Regions from separate parts of the Paenibacillus sp. FSL R5-0923 genome, predicted to be linked through region 3. Evidence: predicted binding sites of a transcription regulator. Region 3 holds the regulator's gene; each other region holds the start of a gene.

Region 1 (5,400 bases), 1.5 Mb from region 3:
ATTTTTTGCTATGTTCTAAGAAGAGTAAGATTCGGGATTAACAAGGTATGTCCGCTTAGTCCGAAAAGTTGCCAAAACAGCACGAAATTCATTAATAGCGACTCCTGAATCAGAATGTAATCCAGAAAGTATAAGCCGCTGTAATGCGGCTTATACTTTATTTTGATGGAAGTCACGATCAAGCTTAATTTTGGCCCTCGGGTACATCATAAGATAATCGATTTGCGGGTCGGATCAACAAATTTATCAAGGTGATTTTCCATTACAAGAGGAATATTTTATCGGTCATAGGCCGGTGGAATAGTCGAAGAGGTAGGACCAGAAGTTTCAAAAGTGAAACAGGGGTTATCCCTTGTATTTGATTTCATACGAGCCAATATTTAACTACTGGCTACTCAGAAAATTGTAAGGTAATATCGCCGTTATTTGTATAAGCAGATAATTTTTTCGAACCATTCTCTTTATTGGCAGGCAAATTGCTATCTCCTTTCTTTACCTTGCTTAAGATCGCGAAATCATCATATGACCCTGAAATTGAACCGCTAATATTTCCGTTTTTTGTTTCAAGGGTTATAGCCGTCCCTACATTCAATTTGTCCAGTTGGATATTTCCGTTATTTATGTTTACTTCCACTGTCCCTAAAAACACGATTGTTGGTAATACAATACTTTCATTTGATGTTTTTAAAGTTAAATTTTTTAAAGTTGCATCAGGTATCGATACCTGAATAGTTCTGGTTACTTGCGAGCCTTTTCCTCCGATATAGTCGTTCCATTCCTTATTACTGTCACTTACCATTGACAGTTCTTTATCGTCAGATAGATCAATCTTGTAAAAATTTTTCTCACTTTCATAGTAAACAATATGAATTTGTTCATCTTTAGATTGGAGAATATTTATTTTTTTGTCCTTTACATCAATTGTTAAGGTATCAATCTTTTGGGCAGGTATGGTGTAATTTTTTTCCTCCATGGAAGTGGAGTCGGAGGAACATCCTGCTAATGATATCAATAGTGTCACCAATATGCCTATAGTAGTTAGTAATTTTTTTGCAGTACTTTTCATTGTAAAATGCTCCTTCGTTAAATTATTTTTCTTTTAAATATAGCCAGTCCTACGAATGCCAATCTTAAACTGCATTGCAGACAAATTTCGATATGCAACAAAGCATTAGAGTTGAACATAATGATTTTGAAAAAGTCTACCCAAATATGTTGCAAGGGTTGAATTGGAATAAATACACAAAATGATAGTCACTAAAGTAGGATCTGTCAGCCAACCATACCAATATGAATGCATAGACAGCAATACATGTTTGATAATCCTTTGATATATGATTTAGTTCTTCATATTTGCCTTCCTCTCTGGTAATAAATTCATTTTGTATTTCGTTGCGTTTATCAGTCGCATATGTTTTAATCATCATAAACTTTTGTGTTACAAAAAGGTCAAGAGGGTAGATATGAACAACTATTTTACAATTAAGCAAGCAGCAGAGATCGTAGAGATGACCACTGAGACCTTACGGCACTATGATCGTATTGGATTAGTCAAGCCATGCCATAAAGATGAATTGTCGGGATATCGATACTATTCCGAGCAGGAGCTCTTAAAGCTGCAAACCATTGAACTGCTCAAAGCAATGGATCTTACTTTAATGGATATTAAAGATATTTTGCAGCAGAATGATCTCTCTAAAGTAATTGCATTTCTAAAACAAGCAGAAAAAAGAGCAGACGATAAAATTGCTCGACTGCAGTATGCAAAATCGAAAATTAAACGTGCCTATCTACATTATGAAAATAAGTTCTACGACGGTTATAGTCAAAGTGAAAATTACATTGTCAGACACATAGAGGAAAGGGTAATTATGCTTTCGAATAAAATGGAAAGCCCCACACTTAAGAATTTATGGGACTATCACAGACATTTCTATCAACAAATTGAAACGTCTCTGCATTCACAATTTCTGTTTGAAGATATGGCAGGAATGTTCACGACTGAAGGAATAACACGATTATTTGCTGTTTGCTTGAAATATCCGTCTTTAGAGGGGCTGACTGTGCTACCAGAAGGGGACTATCTGTGTGCAATTTGTACCGAAGAGAATAAGAATGCTGTATTACAAAGTTTACTTGAAAGGGCAAAGACGGAATACGATGTGTGTCCAGATTTTGTTCTTCATAACATTATTGTGACTGGAATATTGCAGTGGGATTATCAGATACAACTGTTCATTAAGAAGGAAAAGAAAAATGTTTGATTGAAAGTCGCTAATTTAGCGGCTTTTTTTGATTAAGGAATCACGTTTCTTGCTTAACAAACTAGAAATACTAAACAGCAAGTCACCAAAATACGATAGTTGCTGTTTACTTCGTAGCTTTTTTATTGTAAATCATTAGAAAATACTAGCAAACGCATGTTCTGATATGTGCAGCTATGTTATACTGAGGGGACGAGGAACGACTGAACTTTTTCATTTGAACATTATCAAACGGTGAGTATTTCACCTTGTATCATATACATTTTCTCCGCTACGGAAGGAGTCTATCATTTATGTCGGTAACCTTTTTACTAGGCCGCTCTGGTAGTGGCAAGACAACAAAAATATGGGAGTCTATTTCTTCTTCATTAGAGAAGGAGCCTCTTGGCGCGCCGATCATTATTCTTGTACCGGAACAAGGTTCCTTTGGAGCAGAACGGGGGCTTTTGACCGTAGGGAATGTGAAGGGAAGCATTCGGGCGCAGACACTGAGCTTTTCTCGGCTTGCCTATCGAGTGAAACAGGAAACTGGAGGCAGCGCTAGTCTGCCGATCAGTGAAGAAGGTAAAAAGATGTTGATTTACAAAATCATCAGTCGCCGTAAAGAGGAACTGAAATTATTCGGTGCCTCTGCCGACAGACCGGGTTTTGTCGAACGGTTGAATCAACTGCATACGGAGATGAAGCGTTGCTGCTTGGCTTCCTCTGATTTAGAGGAGCAGTTATCCGCAATGCGAGGCGCTATTGCAAGAAGTCCTATTCTTGAAGGCAAGCTGGATGATTTACAGCTGGTATTCAGCGATTTAGAGAAGGAAATGTCACGCCTCTATATCGACGAAGAGGATCGTTTAGCGGAACTAGCTGAGCATATTCCTGATTCCTCTTACATTCGCGGGTCGGAGATTTGGGTAGATGGGTTCCACGGCTTTACCCCGCAGGAATTCGTAGTGCTTCGAGAATTGATGCAGCAAGCATCGAAGCTGACCGTGTCCCTTACACTTGATCGTTCGTATCCCTATGGAGATCAGTTGAATGAGCTTGAATTGTTTCACCCAACTGCGGTTACTTACATTAAACTGCGTGGAATAGCTGAAGAGCTGGGCATTGATGTGTGGGACGAGCTTCTGGAGCCAGCGGTTCTTCCGCGTTTTGAAGAAAGTCCTGTTCTTGCTCATCTCGAAAGGGGATATGACCGCCGAAAGGTCTGGATGGGTGCAGATGAACTGGCAAATGAAGCGATATCTATAGGCGCAGCAGTTTCTCATAGAGCAGAGGTTGAGGGAGCACTGCGTGAAATGATCAGACTGGCGCGAGATGAAGGTGCAAAATATGGTGAAATGGCCGTATTGATGCGTAATATTGGAGATTACGAGCAACTGATTAAACCGTTGTTCCAAGATTACGGAGTACCTTTTTTTCTGGACCAGAAGGTAAATGAGCTGCACCATCCATTGGTAGAGTTTGTACGCTCCGCATTGGATGTGGTGCGTCGACGCTGGCGCTTCGAGGATGTATTCCGCTGTGTAAAGACAGAGCTTTTGCTACCGCTGGACGGTAGTATTACGCGTGAGGATATGGACGCCTTAGAGAATTATGTGCTGGCTTGTGGTATTCAAGGGTATCGCTGGACGGATGGCCGTTCATGGAAAGGGATTCCTAGCTTGTCGCTGGAAGGCGGCAGACAGATGGATGAAGAACTGCTTGCTACAATGGAGCGATGCCGTGCTAGTATAACGGGACCTCTATTTGCTTTTGAGAAACGGATACAGAATAGTAGAAGCGGCCTTGAACTATGTACCGCAGTGTACAAGCTGCTTGATGAGACGGATGTTGCCCGAAAGCTGGAGAAACTTAGTGTCGGTGCTATGGAGAAGGGGCAACCCGAGAAGGCTAGAGAACATAGTCAGCTGTGGGGTGCAGTGCTTGATCTGCTAGATCAGATCGTCGAGATGATGGGCAACGAGAGACTTGAATTTGATGTGTTCACCGGAGTCCTAGAGACAGGACTTGCTGAGCTTAAGATGGGACTTGTTCCTCCCGCGCTCGATCAAGTACTGGTTGGTAACATGGATCGGACTCGACCAACGGGAGTTAAATACGCTTTTTTGCTTGGATTTAATGAAGGTGTTGTGCCTGCGCAGTTTAAGGAAGATGGAATTCTCTCGGAAGGCGAACGCTCTGTGCTTGAGAACGCCGGTATGGAGCTTGCTCCTGATGCTTCTCGTAAGCTGCTGGACGAGCGGTTTTTGATCTATAATGCGCTAACGACAGGAAGTCGAAAGCTCTGGATTAGCTACGCCACTGCTGATGATGAGGGCAAGGCGCTTCTTCCCTCTGAGGTAATCCGTCATTTGCATAGAATGTTCCCAAGGGTTCATGAGCACAGCTTGGCAGCACTTCCACCTGCAGGACTACCAGAAGAAGTCAGAGATTCCATTCACCTCGGTTACATTGGTCATCCAGAACAGAGTCTTCGTGCATTGATTATGCAGCTACGCCAGTGGCGCCAGGGGACGGAGATACCTGAATTATGGTGGGATGTGTATAACTGGTTCGCTGCTGATGATATTCGTAGTCTCGAATTGAAACGTCTGCTCAGTTCATTGTTCTACCGTAACGTGGGAACGAAGCTAAAACGTGGAACAAGCCTTAGATTGTACGGTGGATCGACACTGCGAGGCAGTGTGTCCCGGATGGAGAAGTTTGTTGCTTGTTCCTTCTCCCATTTTGCATCTTACGGACTTAGACTGAAGGAACGCCAGTTATATAAGCTGCAAGCACCTGATATTGGACAACTGTTCCATGCTGCGTTAAGTGACATGGCGGTAAGACTGAAAGAAGAGGGCCGCGGCTGGGGAAGCTTGTCTCCAGAGGAATGTCGGCGTGAGGCAAGTGAGACGGTAGAACGTTTATCGCCGATGCTGCAGGGTGAAATTCTGATGAGCTCTAAACGTTACGGATACATCTCACGCAAGCTGAAAAATATTGTTGGACGTGCTTCTGTAATTCTGGGCGAGCATGCCCGCCGAGGCAGCTTTGAGCCGGTAGGGCTGGAGCTGGATTTTGGACCGGATAAGGAGTTGCCTCCTTTAAGAATTACGCTGCCGAATGGCTGTGTGATGGAGGTTGTTGGACG
Region 2 (5,400 bases), 420 kb from region 3:
CAGATGTGATTCATGGATCGCAATTGTTATCATTAGTCGTGAGTTCGCAGTAACCGGGCTTCGCCAGATAGCGTTGTTAGAGGGAAAAGTGGTTGCCGCCAGCAAATGGGGTAAGATAAAGACGGTTGTACAAATTGTAGCGATCTCACTGCTGTTGTTAAATAATTTCCCATTTCAATTCGTCAGCATTCCTGTAGACGATATTGCCATCTGGGCTGCAGCCTTGATCACTATTTACTCTGGAATTGATTATTTTGTGAAGAATAAGGATCTATTACAGCTGCATAATGCTTAAGCGTTTTAGGCAGCTACATATAGGAGAGGTAATAGGTAAAGCACCTATTACCTTTTTTAAACCCTAAAAGCAGTGTATCTACATTATAACGAGGAGGCGAAAGCCAGGTATGAAAGCGGAGATTATTGCAGTAGGCACGGAGCTTTTGCTCGGTCAAATCGTAAATAGTAATGCCCAGTTTTTGTCTATTGAGCTAGCTGCTATTGGGATTGATGTATATTTTCAAACCGTAGTTGGGGATAACAGCAGTCGCTTGCAGCAAGCCATTGAGATCGCTCAAAGCAGAGCGGATGTTATCATATTTACCGGTGGTATTGGTCCTACAGAAGATGATCTAACGAAGGACGCGCTAGCTGCTTCCTTAGGTCGCACACTTCATATAGATCGCTTAGCAATGGATCATGTACAACGTTTCTTTGATGATCGAAAGATTGTAATGACGGAGAATAATCGTAAACAGGCACTTATAATTGAAGGAACTACACCTTTGCCAAATGAGATTGGTCTTGCTGTTGGCATTGCTTTTGAGCATGAAAAGAAATATTATATTGTGCTTCCTGGTCCGCCTCGCGAGATGAAGCCGATGTTCGTAGATAAAGCTGTACCGTGGCTCCAGCAGCACGCTCTAACGACAGAAATGCCACTTTATTCTAAAATGCTTAAATTTGCCGGTATCGGAGAATCACTGCTTGAGGATAAGCTCATTGATCTTATTCACAGCCAGACAGACCCAACCATAGCTCCTTACGCTAAAGAGGGAGAGGTAACCGTTCGTATTTCGACAAAAGCGCCTTCCGAGCATGAAGCTTACAAGAAGCTGGAGATTCTGGAGAAACAGATCAAAGAGATTTTGCCAGAACATTTATATGCAAATATTGATGTGCCACTGGAGCAATTGATTGTGGATTGGATGGCGGATGCAGGTCTGACTTTAAGTGCGGCAGAGAGTTGCACGGGAGGCTTGCTGATGGAGAGTATAACTAACATTCCAGGCAGTGCTTCGATGTTTGCGGGAGGAATCGTCTGTTATTCCAACGACCTGAAGAAAAAACTTCTGAATGTGCCAAGTGCTTATTTGGAGGGGCCAGATGCTCCAGGGGCAGTTAGTCGTGAAGTTGCCGAGGTGTTAGCTGATCAGGTGAGAATGATCGCAGATAGTGATTTCGGTTTATCTGTAACTGGTGTAGCAGGACCAGGCTATTCTGAACGTAAGCCAGTTGGACTTGTATTTATTGGTTTAGCTGAACGCGGGCGTAAGACAGAAGTATACGAGCTTAATCTTAAAGGTACACGTGAAAATATACGACTACGTACTGTTAAAGCTCTGTTGTATCGTCTATGGCGCAGACTTGAGGAACGGAAGGTGGAGACACCTCTTGAAGGCTCAGACTTGTAATGGGAGATTAGCCCAGTTATAATTGAGACATACGGAAGAACCGTGGCACTGAGATTTCTTTGCTGCGGTTTTTTGTATATCTGCGGAGATTTTGATCGCTGTTTTGGTTTTGATCATAAGTCGTTGATGTCCGGTGAAGTAGAGAAATCAGTTAACTTCTATGTCCGGAGGGAGGCTTACAATAAAAGGGATAATTAACGCTTGAGACAAAAAAAACGAATGTATGTTCGAAAAAAAGCTTGGCAAGACCTCAAAAACACGTTATTATATTATTATAAACAGTGAAGGAAGTGGTCTGATTGTCAGATCGTCGTGCAGCGCTTGATATGGCGCTTCGTCAAATAGAAAAACAATTTGGTAAAGGTTCGATCATGAAACTGGGAGAATCCACTCATATGCAAGTGGAAGTTGTACCTAGCGGATCTTTGGCACTTGATATTGCGTTAGGTATAGGCGGACTTCCAAAGGGACGTATTATTGAAGTATACGGACCTGAATCCTCCGGTAAAACGACTGTTGCTCTTCATGCTATTGCAGAAGTGCAAAAACAAGGAGGACAAGCTGCATTTATCGATGCTGAGCATGCGCTCGATCCGAAGTATGCACGTAACTTGGGCGTAAACATTGATGAATTGTTGCTATCTCAGCCAGATACGGGTGAACAGGCACTTGAGATTGCTGAAGCACTTGTCCGTAGTGGTGCAGTAGACATTATTGTCGTTGACTCCGTAGCTGCGTTGGTTCCTAAAGCGGAAATCGAAGGTGATATGGGTGACTCTCACGTCGGCCTTCAGGCTCGTTTGATGTCTCAAGCGCTTCGGAAGCTATCTGGTGCCATTAGTAAATCGAATACAATTGCTATCTTTATTAACCAGCTTCGTGAGAAAATTGGTGTTATGTTCGGTAACCCTGAGACAACACCGGGTGGTCGGGCGTTGAAATTCTACTCTTCCGTACGGTTGGATGTTCGCCGTGTCGAAAGTATTAAGATGGGTAACGACGTTGTAGGTAACCGAACCAAGATCAAGATTGTGAAGAATAAGGTAGCACCTCCATTTAAACAAGCTGATGTTGATATCATGTATGGTGAAGGGATTTCCAGAGAAGGAAGTCTTGTAGACATCGGTACTGAAATGGACATCGTGAATAAGAGTGGTGCATGGTATTCCTATGAGGGTGAGCGTCTCGGTCAAGGACGTGAGAATGCCAAACAGTTCTTGAAAGAACATCAAGATATTGCACTTATCATTGAGAACAAGATCCGTGAAGCAAGTAACCTGTCCACTATTGTTGCTGCACCAAATGAAGCGGAAATCATTGCAGAGCAAGAGGAAGAAGAAAAGCTACTTCTCGAAATTGAACAATAGAATTTACTAAGGAATAGGACGCCCTGTGATTCATTGTTGCAGGGTGTCTTTTCTTAACAGTGTAAGAACATATATATTTGGGGTCCCCTCAAAGTACCTGAGTACGCACCGAAGTTAAGCCGCACTTTGTGGGGATATTTTATTGCTATGAGGTGACAAGCAACTATGGTAATACAGCTGGATATGGATTTTGAATCGGATGAGCAGGACGTACAGGTCCTATCTGATTTTCCTGATGGAGAACTTTTAGAAATTACTAAGGTAGAACGTCAGAAGAAGTCGGACCACCGCTACATCATACATTTCGGAGCCTATAACATGACTGTACACGAAGACGTCATGATTAAATATCGGATGATTACTGGAAATTCTTTTATGAAAGCCGATTTGGAGGAAATTGTTGTTGCTGATGAGCGACAACGAGCTTATGTAGAAGGACTTCGTTATCTAGAACGGAAGCCACGTACCGCTATGGAAATGACTCGCCGTTTACGGCAGAAGGAAATAGGGGAGACTATTATTGCGGAAGTGGTGCAACGGCTACAGCAGGAAAGATTTCTTGATGACCCCTTGTATGCAAAGCAATGGGCGGAGCAACGCATTACGAACCAGCGAAAAGGGAAAATGTGGATTCGCCAAGAGCTACGTGAGAAAGGAATCGACAAAACCTTGATCTCGGAAGCACTGGAGAATGTCAGTCCTGAACAAGAACTAGAGAGTGCACTTCAGATTGGTCGTAAGAAATGGAATCTTATTCGTGGTGAAGCCACAGATAAGCGCAGAAAGACTGGAGCCTTCTTAATGCGGCGTGGATTCTCGGGTGATATGGTGCGACAAGTGATCAATACTTTACTTGAGGAAGACAATTATGAGGGTGAAGATGAGGAATTTTACTAGACTCACTGATTCTCTTGACATTAATGCGCATATCGACTCTCTTGACAATGTCTTTTTATAAATAATAAAATATAACATGAATCGGCATAAAGTAAGAATCCTTTTTCCTTCCCAAAAAGGTGACTTTTTAAAACGGTTCGCGTACAACTCATATGAAATGTAATCGCCGGATAAGGCGGGCAGTGTGCATGTGCAGCATGTGCAGTATGGCAATCGGTTATTTACCGGTTTTTTGTATGGTGATGAACGGATAGTTTAACAACTGCACAATTCCCAGGGATATACCTTGGAGAGGAACCAACGAGGAGGTGAACAGATGCAAGCATGGATCTGGGTCATTATCGTTCTCGTTGTAGCTGCATTATTCTTTGGGTTCGGTTATTTTATTCGTAAATCCCTTGCAGAAGCTAAAATTCAAAGCGCAGAAAGAGAAGCCGTAGTCATCGTGGAGAACGCGAAGAAAGACGCAGAGGCGCTGAAGAAAGAAACAGTATTGGAAGCTAAGGACGAAGTCCATAGAATCCGTACTGAAGCTGAGAAAGAAACTCGTGAACGTCGGAATGAAATCCAACGGCAAGAGAGACGTTTGCTGCAAAAGGAAGAATCTCTGGATAAAAAAATGGAATCGCTTGAAAGAAAAGAAGAACAAGTAGCTAACAAAGAGAAACGAATTGATGAAACCCAACAGCAAATTGATGTTATTTACAAAAACCAAGTCACTGAATTGGAGAGAATTTCCAATTTAAGCATCGAAGATGCAAGAAGTATTATTCTTAGCAATGTTGAGCAAGAAGTTCGCCATGAAACGGCTCAAATGATCAAAGAGATTGAACAGCAGGCGAAAGAGGAAGCGGATAAGAAATCCCGCGAAATCATCACACTCGCTATCCAACGCTGTGCAGCTGATCACGTAGCGGAGACAACAGTTTCAGTTGTTACCCTGCCGAACGAAGAGATGAAGGGGCGGATTATCGGTCGTGAAGGCCGTAATATTCGTGCACTCGAAACTCTTACAGGTATCGACCTCATTATTGATGATACGCCGGAAGCAGTTATTTTGTCGGGATTTGATCCGATCCGCCGTGAAGTGGCCCGTACGGCACTTGAGAAGCTTGTGGCAGATGGACGTATCCATCCCGCTCGAATTGAAGAGATGGTGGAGAAATCCCGCAAAGAAGTGGACGAACGAATTCGCGAATATGGTGAACAAGCTACTTTCGAAGTGGGTGTTCACGGATTGCATCCAGATTTGATCAAGATTCTGGGTCGTCTGAAATTCCGTACAAGCTATGGTCAAAATGTATTGAAGCACTCCATGGAGGTTGCTTATTTAACTGGACTGATGGCCGGTGAGCTTGGGGAAGACATCGTGCTTGCAAAACGTGCAGGATTGCTCCATGATATCGGCAAAGCGCTGGATCATGAAGTAGAAGGATCGCATGTTG
Region 3 (5,400 bases):
TTTCGCAAGTGTTCCTTCTGCTTGATAGATTCCATCACCGACTAGCTTCCCTTTAAGCTCAATTTTCTGTTCCTCATCATCTTTCCTCACAATTTCAAATAAAACCTCTTTCGCATCATCCACAGCTAAGTTTTCTTGCGTCACCACAGCCTCAAAGGTCACCTTCTGATTTACAACAACCTCTTCAGGACTCCAATGTAACTCGACCTTGATAGGCTCCATAGACATGTCCATGTTCATATTCATATTATGTATTCCAGATTGTTTGGTTTGGTCTGATGAACATCCTCCCAATACTAAAAGTGTTGCACCTAATAATAAAGGAACTATTGTTCTTGAAATCTTCATTTAGATTCCTCCCAGTCAAATTGATTACTAAGAATCTACCAATTCATGTTATACATTCTCCATCTATTATACACATTATTATTGGTTTTTCAGTATTTCGCATCAATTCAGCTAAACTCTTGTGACTTAAATCATATACTAGTAAATCTCATCTAACATACTAAATATGATGTAGATATAAAAAAGACAGTAAGTCTCCTAGATACCTAGGAACTCACTGCCTTCTTAAAGCTTAAATGAATGAAAGCCTCTTCTACTCAATTTTATAAAGATTGGACCAATGAAAGAAGCTCTCCAAGATGTTTGATTTCATAATCCGGCTGAATTTCCGGATCTGGCTGTTTGCCTTTTCTGTTAATCCAAACTGTAGTCAAACCTGTTGCCAGCCCACCACGAATATCCGTTGTAAGCTTATCTCCGACCATAACTCCTTGCTCAGGTGCAATATCTAAAAGTTCTAGGGCATGCAGAAAAATTTCCTTATTCGGCTTTCCTTTGCCGAAGCTTCCAGAAATCACGATGTGATCAAAGAAAGGAACGATTTCAGGTACGCCATCTAGTTTCTCTTGTTGCAATGCAGGGCATCCATTAGTCAGAAGCAATAGCTTCACTTTCCCCTTCAGTTCTTCAAGCACCTGAATCGTTTCTTCATAGATGTAAGGTCGATTTCTACGCTCTGCTGCGAATTTGGCTGCTAATGTCTCAGCAAGAGCTTCGTCCTCTACACCAAGTGCTGCAAGACCACGACGCCATGCCTCTTTACGATATCCCGGTGCAAGCTGCTCCAATTGACGGAATTCCGGCTGTTCACCTGCAGTAAAGTTCCCCCAAAGTGCTTCAAACGGATTAATCCCAATCATCTTTGTAAACGGGTTCGTTTCGTAGGATTCATATAGTCCAATGGCTTCTTTACGCACCGCAAGTTCCAGTTCTTGTGGATCAATCGTATCCCCAGCGGCTTCACATGCAGAACGAAATGCTTCATTAACGCTCCGATCATCCCAGAGCAGTGTATCATCAAGGTCAAATAGTACGGCGGAAATTGGCATTACAGGTCTCCCTCTCCCATGGCTGGTTAATTTCTATTCGTGAACTACTTCAATTTGGTGAGCTTTTGCGAATGCTTCCAGTCGAGTCCCCATTGCATTGGTATCATAACGATTCATAAGTCTGGTAAAAATCCATTTCGTGCGTTTGCCTTTATGCTTAATTACAACAGCTCCACGCGAAAGGATGATTTTCTCAATATCAGAAGCTGGCAGATAACGTTCGCGGTTGAATTTTATAGTAGATAGTCTAGCATTCTCTACCTTCAAGTACGGACGTCGGAAGAACAGAAGTGCCGCTAGTAAGTAGTACAAAACGACTCCTAGCCAGTTCATAAGCATACCATTACCTTTGGCCTGGTCCACTGAACCAACCATCCAAAACATAGTACCAAGCACTAATAACACTAATGGAAATGCAATGTTACGGCCTTTAAAGGTTTCACTGTTCTTACCAGGAGATTTAGATTTAGATGCGTAAATCGTTTCCTTCCCCTGTTTCTTTCTTTGCTTATTAATTTGCTGCGTGTTGCGTTGAACCATTCTTTCCCAAGAACGGGCCATATGCGTTCCCCCTAGTCATCCAGTAATATCTATGAAAAGGAACAGGGTGTTAATGCTTACGCCCCTTGTTACCTTGTTCATGCTCATCATTATCAACCAATTCAATCGTATTCAATTGTGCTCGGAAGTTATTGCGAATATTCCCCAAATAAATTTCACGAAGCTTGGCGCGTTCCGCCGTTTCCTCTTGATTAAGGCCTACGCTCTTCTGTTTGCGTGCCAATTCGTTAATACGCGCGACCAACTCATCAATATTCAAAACTTTCCCTCCCCTTATAAATTAATTCTAACTCTGCCATGAGAAAAAGAGCTTGTCAAGGTTTACTCCCTGCAAGCTCTTCATGTCCTCTTATTATGTTCTTAGAATATTAATATATAGGTAAAGTGAGAATATCTCCAGCATTAATCTGACTACCTTTAATGCCATTGGATTTTTTAATTCCTTCTATATATACAGCCGTTTTCATATCAGAAGGTTTATTCTCAAGAGCAATACTCCAAAGTGTATCTCCACGTTCAACCACTACGCGCTTCTCATCCTTCATTAAAGTAGTAGATCCTGCAAATACATTACCTACTACTGTAAGTCCTGATAGTACGAGCACGATGATCAATGTCAGTTTAATAACAAAATCTCTACGGAACAAACGCATCAAGCCTTCAAGCAAAAACTCTGTAATCTCTTTAATCTGAGCTGAATAACGGGTAATAGGATTATGTCCTAAAGATTCAACCACTGGGGCTTTATCGTAGATGCTACGGTATGTACTGTATTTTAACATGAATATCATCCTCCAAACACTTGTTCTTACTTTTGAAATTATAATAACACGAACATGTGTTTTCTTCAATACTATTTTAGAACAATTGTTCTCTTTTTTTCAGAGGTTAATATTTACCATATTCTTCATATAAAGAATCACTCTTATCGTTTAGATGAAGGAAACGCAATCAATACAAGACTACCATTTATTAACTCTTTCGAATTAATATTTATAATAGTTAGAACTTATGTTTGTGCGAACGGTAGTTCTATGTTATAATTTTCCCAAACATTACTATATGGGGTTGATTCCAATGTCAAAGATTTCAAGTCGCCAGCTGGCGATCCTGGAATTTATACGTAGCGAAGTCCGCAGCAAGGGTTATCCTCCTTCCGTCCGGGAGATTGGAGAAGCTGTTGGTCTTGCTTCCAGCTCCACAGTTCACGGTCATTTAGATCGGCTAGAGAAGAAGGGACTTATCCGTCGAGATCCAACGAAGCCTCGTGCGATAGAATTGCTTGGCCAAGAGGATTCCGAGAATGTCCATCATTTCGCGCAAACCGTCGCTCGCATTCCTGTCGTAGGTAAGGTTACCGCCGGGGTTCCTATCACTGCTACTGAGAATATTGAAGACTACTTCCCGCTTCCAACTCACTATGTTGGAGATAACAAAGTATTTATGTTATCGGTTCAAGGTGACAGTATGGTCGAAGCTGGGATTATGAATGGCGACTATGTTATTGTTCGTCAACAACAAACGGCTGATAACGGAGATATCGTTGTAGCTATGACCGAAGAAGATGAAGCAACCGTTAAGACTTTTTATAAAGAACGTGATCATATACGTCTTCAGCCGGAGAATCCGGCGTACGAGCCTCTTCGCCTTAATCGCGTAACCATTCTCGGCAGAGTTATCGGATTATTTCGAGATATCCACTAAGTTTGCACTCCTACCTAGCGAAAACGGATACCGTCCTAAAGGACGGTATCCGTTTCTACGAGAAGTATAAGGATAGGGTATATCGTAAAAATATATACTTTCTTTTATTTTTTTAAAAAAGCTGTTCTGCAAATGCAGAATAGCTTTTTTATTGTTATCAAACTCCATTTATCAATTACAGAACATTTGTTCTCATAGGCTAAAATGACCATTTTTAATGAATAACCGTTTAGGCATCCTCCTCATATCTTAATTAGAAAGGAGTGTTGCACAATGCCAAATTACCGGATTATAGTTGATCTGACGCAGCGTATGCTTTATCTTCTTGATAACGACATTGTGATCAGGGGCTTCCCAGTCGGAATCGGTAAAATGTTAACTCAATCACCACTCGGTGAATTCACAATCATCAACAAACAACCCGATCCAGGTGGTCCATTTGGGGTCTTTTGGATGGGGCTATCTAAGCCTCACTATGGGATACATGGAAATAATGATCCCTCATCCATAGGGCACGAAGTATCCCACGGTTGTATTCGTATGTACAATGAAGATGTGTTAGCACTAGCTGCGATTGTACCGATTGGAACACGAGTAACGATCAGGAATTAAATCTATCTCTATAGATAAACACGCCTCACTCATGGTTCAATGGAGGGGGCGTGTTTGTATTTATGTATTTTTGATGACCTAATAGGAATTATGTGGCTATATGTCGAATAATGTTAACAGGATTTCAAATTGAAAGGAAGTGTCTCGTTTTGAACAACTCAAAAATTAGAACCCTCGTCGATTTTAAAGTCGATGCACTTGTTAAACTCTCTGGCTTATTGTTAAATAACGATCAAGCGGGTGGAAAAAAAGTAAATTTACTCACCTCATTCGGCAGTATTCAAGGGACCATCTCCCCTTCCACCTCCAATAAAGAGGATGTTTTTGACTTAAAATCTCTAATGGATGATGTCATTGTAGATGAATACATATCTTATTTAGGTGCGGAACATCCCGATAAAAATTTCAGCTATAACTTTGTAGTCCTTAATGATGTTTCTGTAAGACCCTATACTCACTATGAATCTCCGATCGAATACAAACAGCTAATTGTTTATACTGATCAAATCACAGCCTTCAATTTCTTATGATCTTGACATATTTATTTTAAAAAGCTCTCAACAAAGCACTCCAGCAGTTGCCCCAATTTTGCACTCAGCTTGCAAAATCGGCAGATCTCTGGGTGCTTTCTCTTTTCTAATCAGTAGTCGTTTCCTAAATTCCCACGATTTTCGCTCTTAACAGATACTAGTAGAGAGAATTCAGGCATATCTTTCAATAAGCAATAAATCTTGCTCTACTGAGATCATTGGAGGTGTGATTACATGCTGATTTTCTTAATGTATATGTTTGCCATTGTAGGAGGAGTCTTAATTCTAAGTGCCGTTATTATAGAATTAAAAAAACTATCTACTTCTTCTGAACTTTCTAAGCTGTTAAACGCAACCTCATCTTTTAATATTATATTCACCAAAACATTCATTCCGCCCAATCAATCGCACTTGATCGCCCTTAATGAACCTTATAAAAAAATAGCAATAGGTACCAGCAATCCGAAAACAAGCAAAAAAGCAATAGCAAAGCTATACTCGTTCGACAATATAATGGGATCAGAGATTGTTGTTAACGCACTAACCCTTTCAAAAGTATCTAAACGACAACAAAACAGCAAATCAACTGCTTCAAG

What was found. The regulator LexA, encoded in region 3, represses DNA repair genes until DNA is damaged. The targets are predictions, from matches to a motif close to CGAACATATGTTCG.
Region 1: a site for LexA is predicted at 2,414-2,427, ahead of addB (helicase-exonuclease AddAB subunit AddB). Genes of this name have one in related genera too.
Region 2: a site for LexA is predicted at 1,908-1,921, ahead of recA (recombinase RecA). Genes of this name have one in related genera too.

What each region holds. Positions count from the first base shown of each region.
Region 1 covers NZ_JBBPAT010000001.1:2,329,197-2,334,596, forward strand. Annotated here, with positions in the region: partial or broken gene MKX35_RS10340 (alcohol dehydrogenase catalytic domain-containing protein) at 218-366, shown strand; gene MKX35_RS10345 (DUF4097 family beta strand repeat-containing protein) at 392-1,066, opposite strand; gene MKX35_RS10350 (MerR family transcriptional regulator) at 1,464-2,264, shown strand; gene addB (helicase-exonuclease AddAB subunit AddB) at 2,558-5,400, shown strand, end outside.
Region 2 covers NZ_JBBPAT010000001.1:3,424,070-3,429,469, forward strand. Annotated here, with positions in the region: gene pgsA (CDP-diacylglycerol--glycerol-3-phosphate 3-phosphatidyltransferase) at 1-295, shown strand, start outside; gene MKX35_RS15305 (competence/damage-inducible protein A) at 405-1,691, shown strand; gene recA (recombinase RecA) at 1,991-3,058, shown strand; gene MKX35_RS15315 (regulatory protein RecX) at 3,224-3,955, shown strand; gene rny (ribonuclease Y) at 4,272-5,400, shown strand, end outside.
Region 3 covers NZ_JBBPAT010000001.1:3,844,537-3,849,936, reverse strand. Annotated here, with positions in the region: gene MKX35_RS17240 (FixH family protein) at 1-348, opposite strand, end outside; gene MKX35_RS17235 (HAD family hydrolase) at 612-1,397, opposite strand; gene MKX35_RS17230 (hypothetical protein) at 1,431-1,958, opposite strand; gene MKX35_RS17225 (DUF896 domain-containing protein) at 2,008-2,217, opposite strand; gene MKX35_RS17220 (LysM peptidoglycan-binding domain-containing protein) at 2,327-2,740, opposite strand; gene lexA (transcriptional repressor LexA) at 3,036-3,662, shown strand; gene MKX35_RS17210 (L,D-transpeptidase) at 3,936-4,274, shown strand; gene MKX35_RS17205 (hypothetical protein) at 4,424-4,804, shown strand; gene MKX35_RS17200 (hypothetical protein) at 5,039-5,400, shown strand, end outside.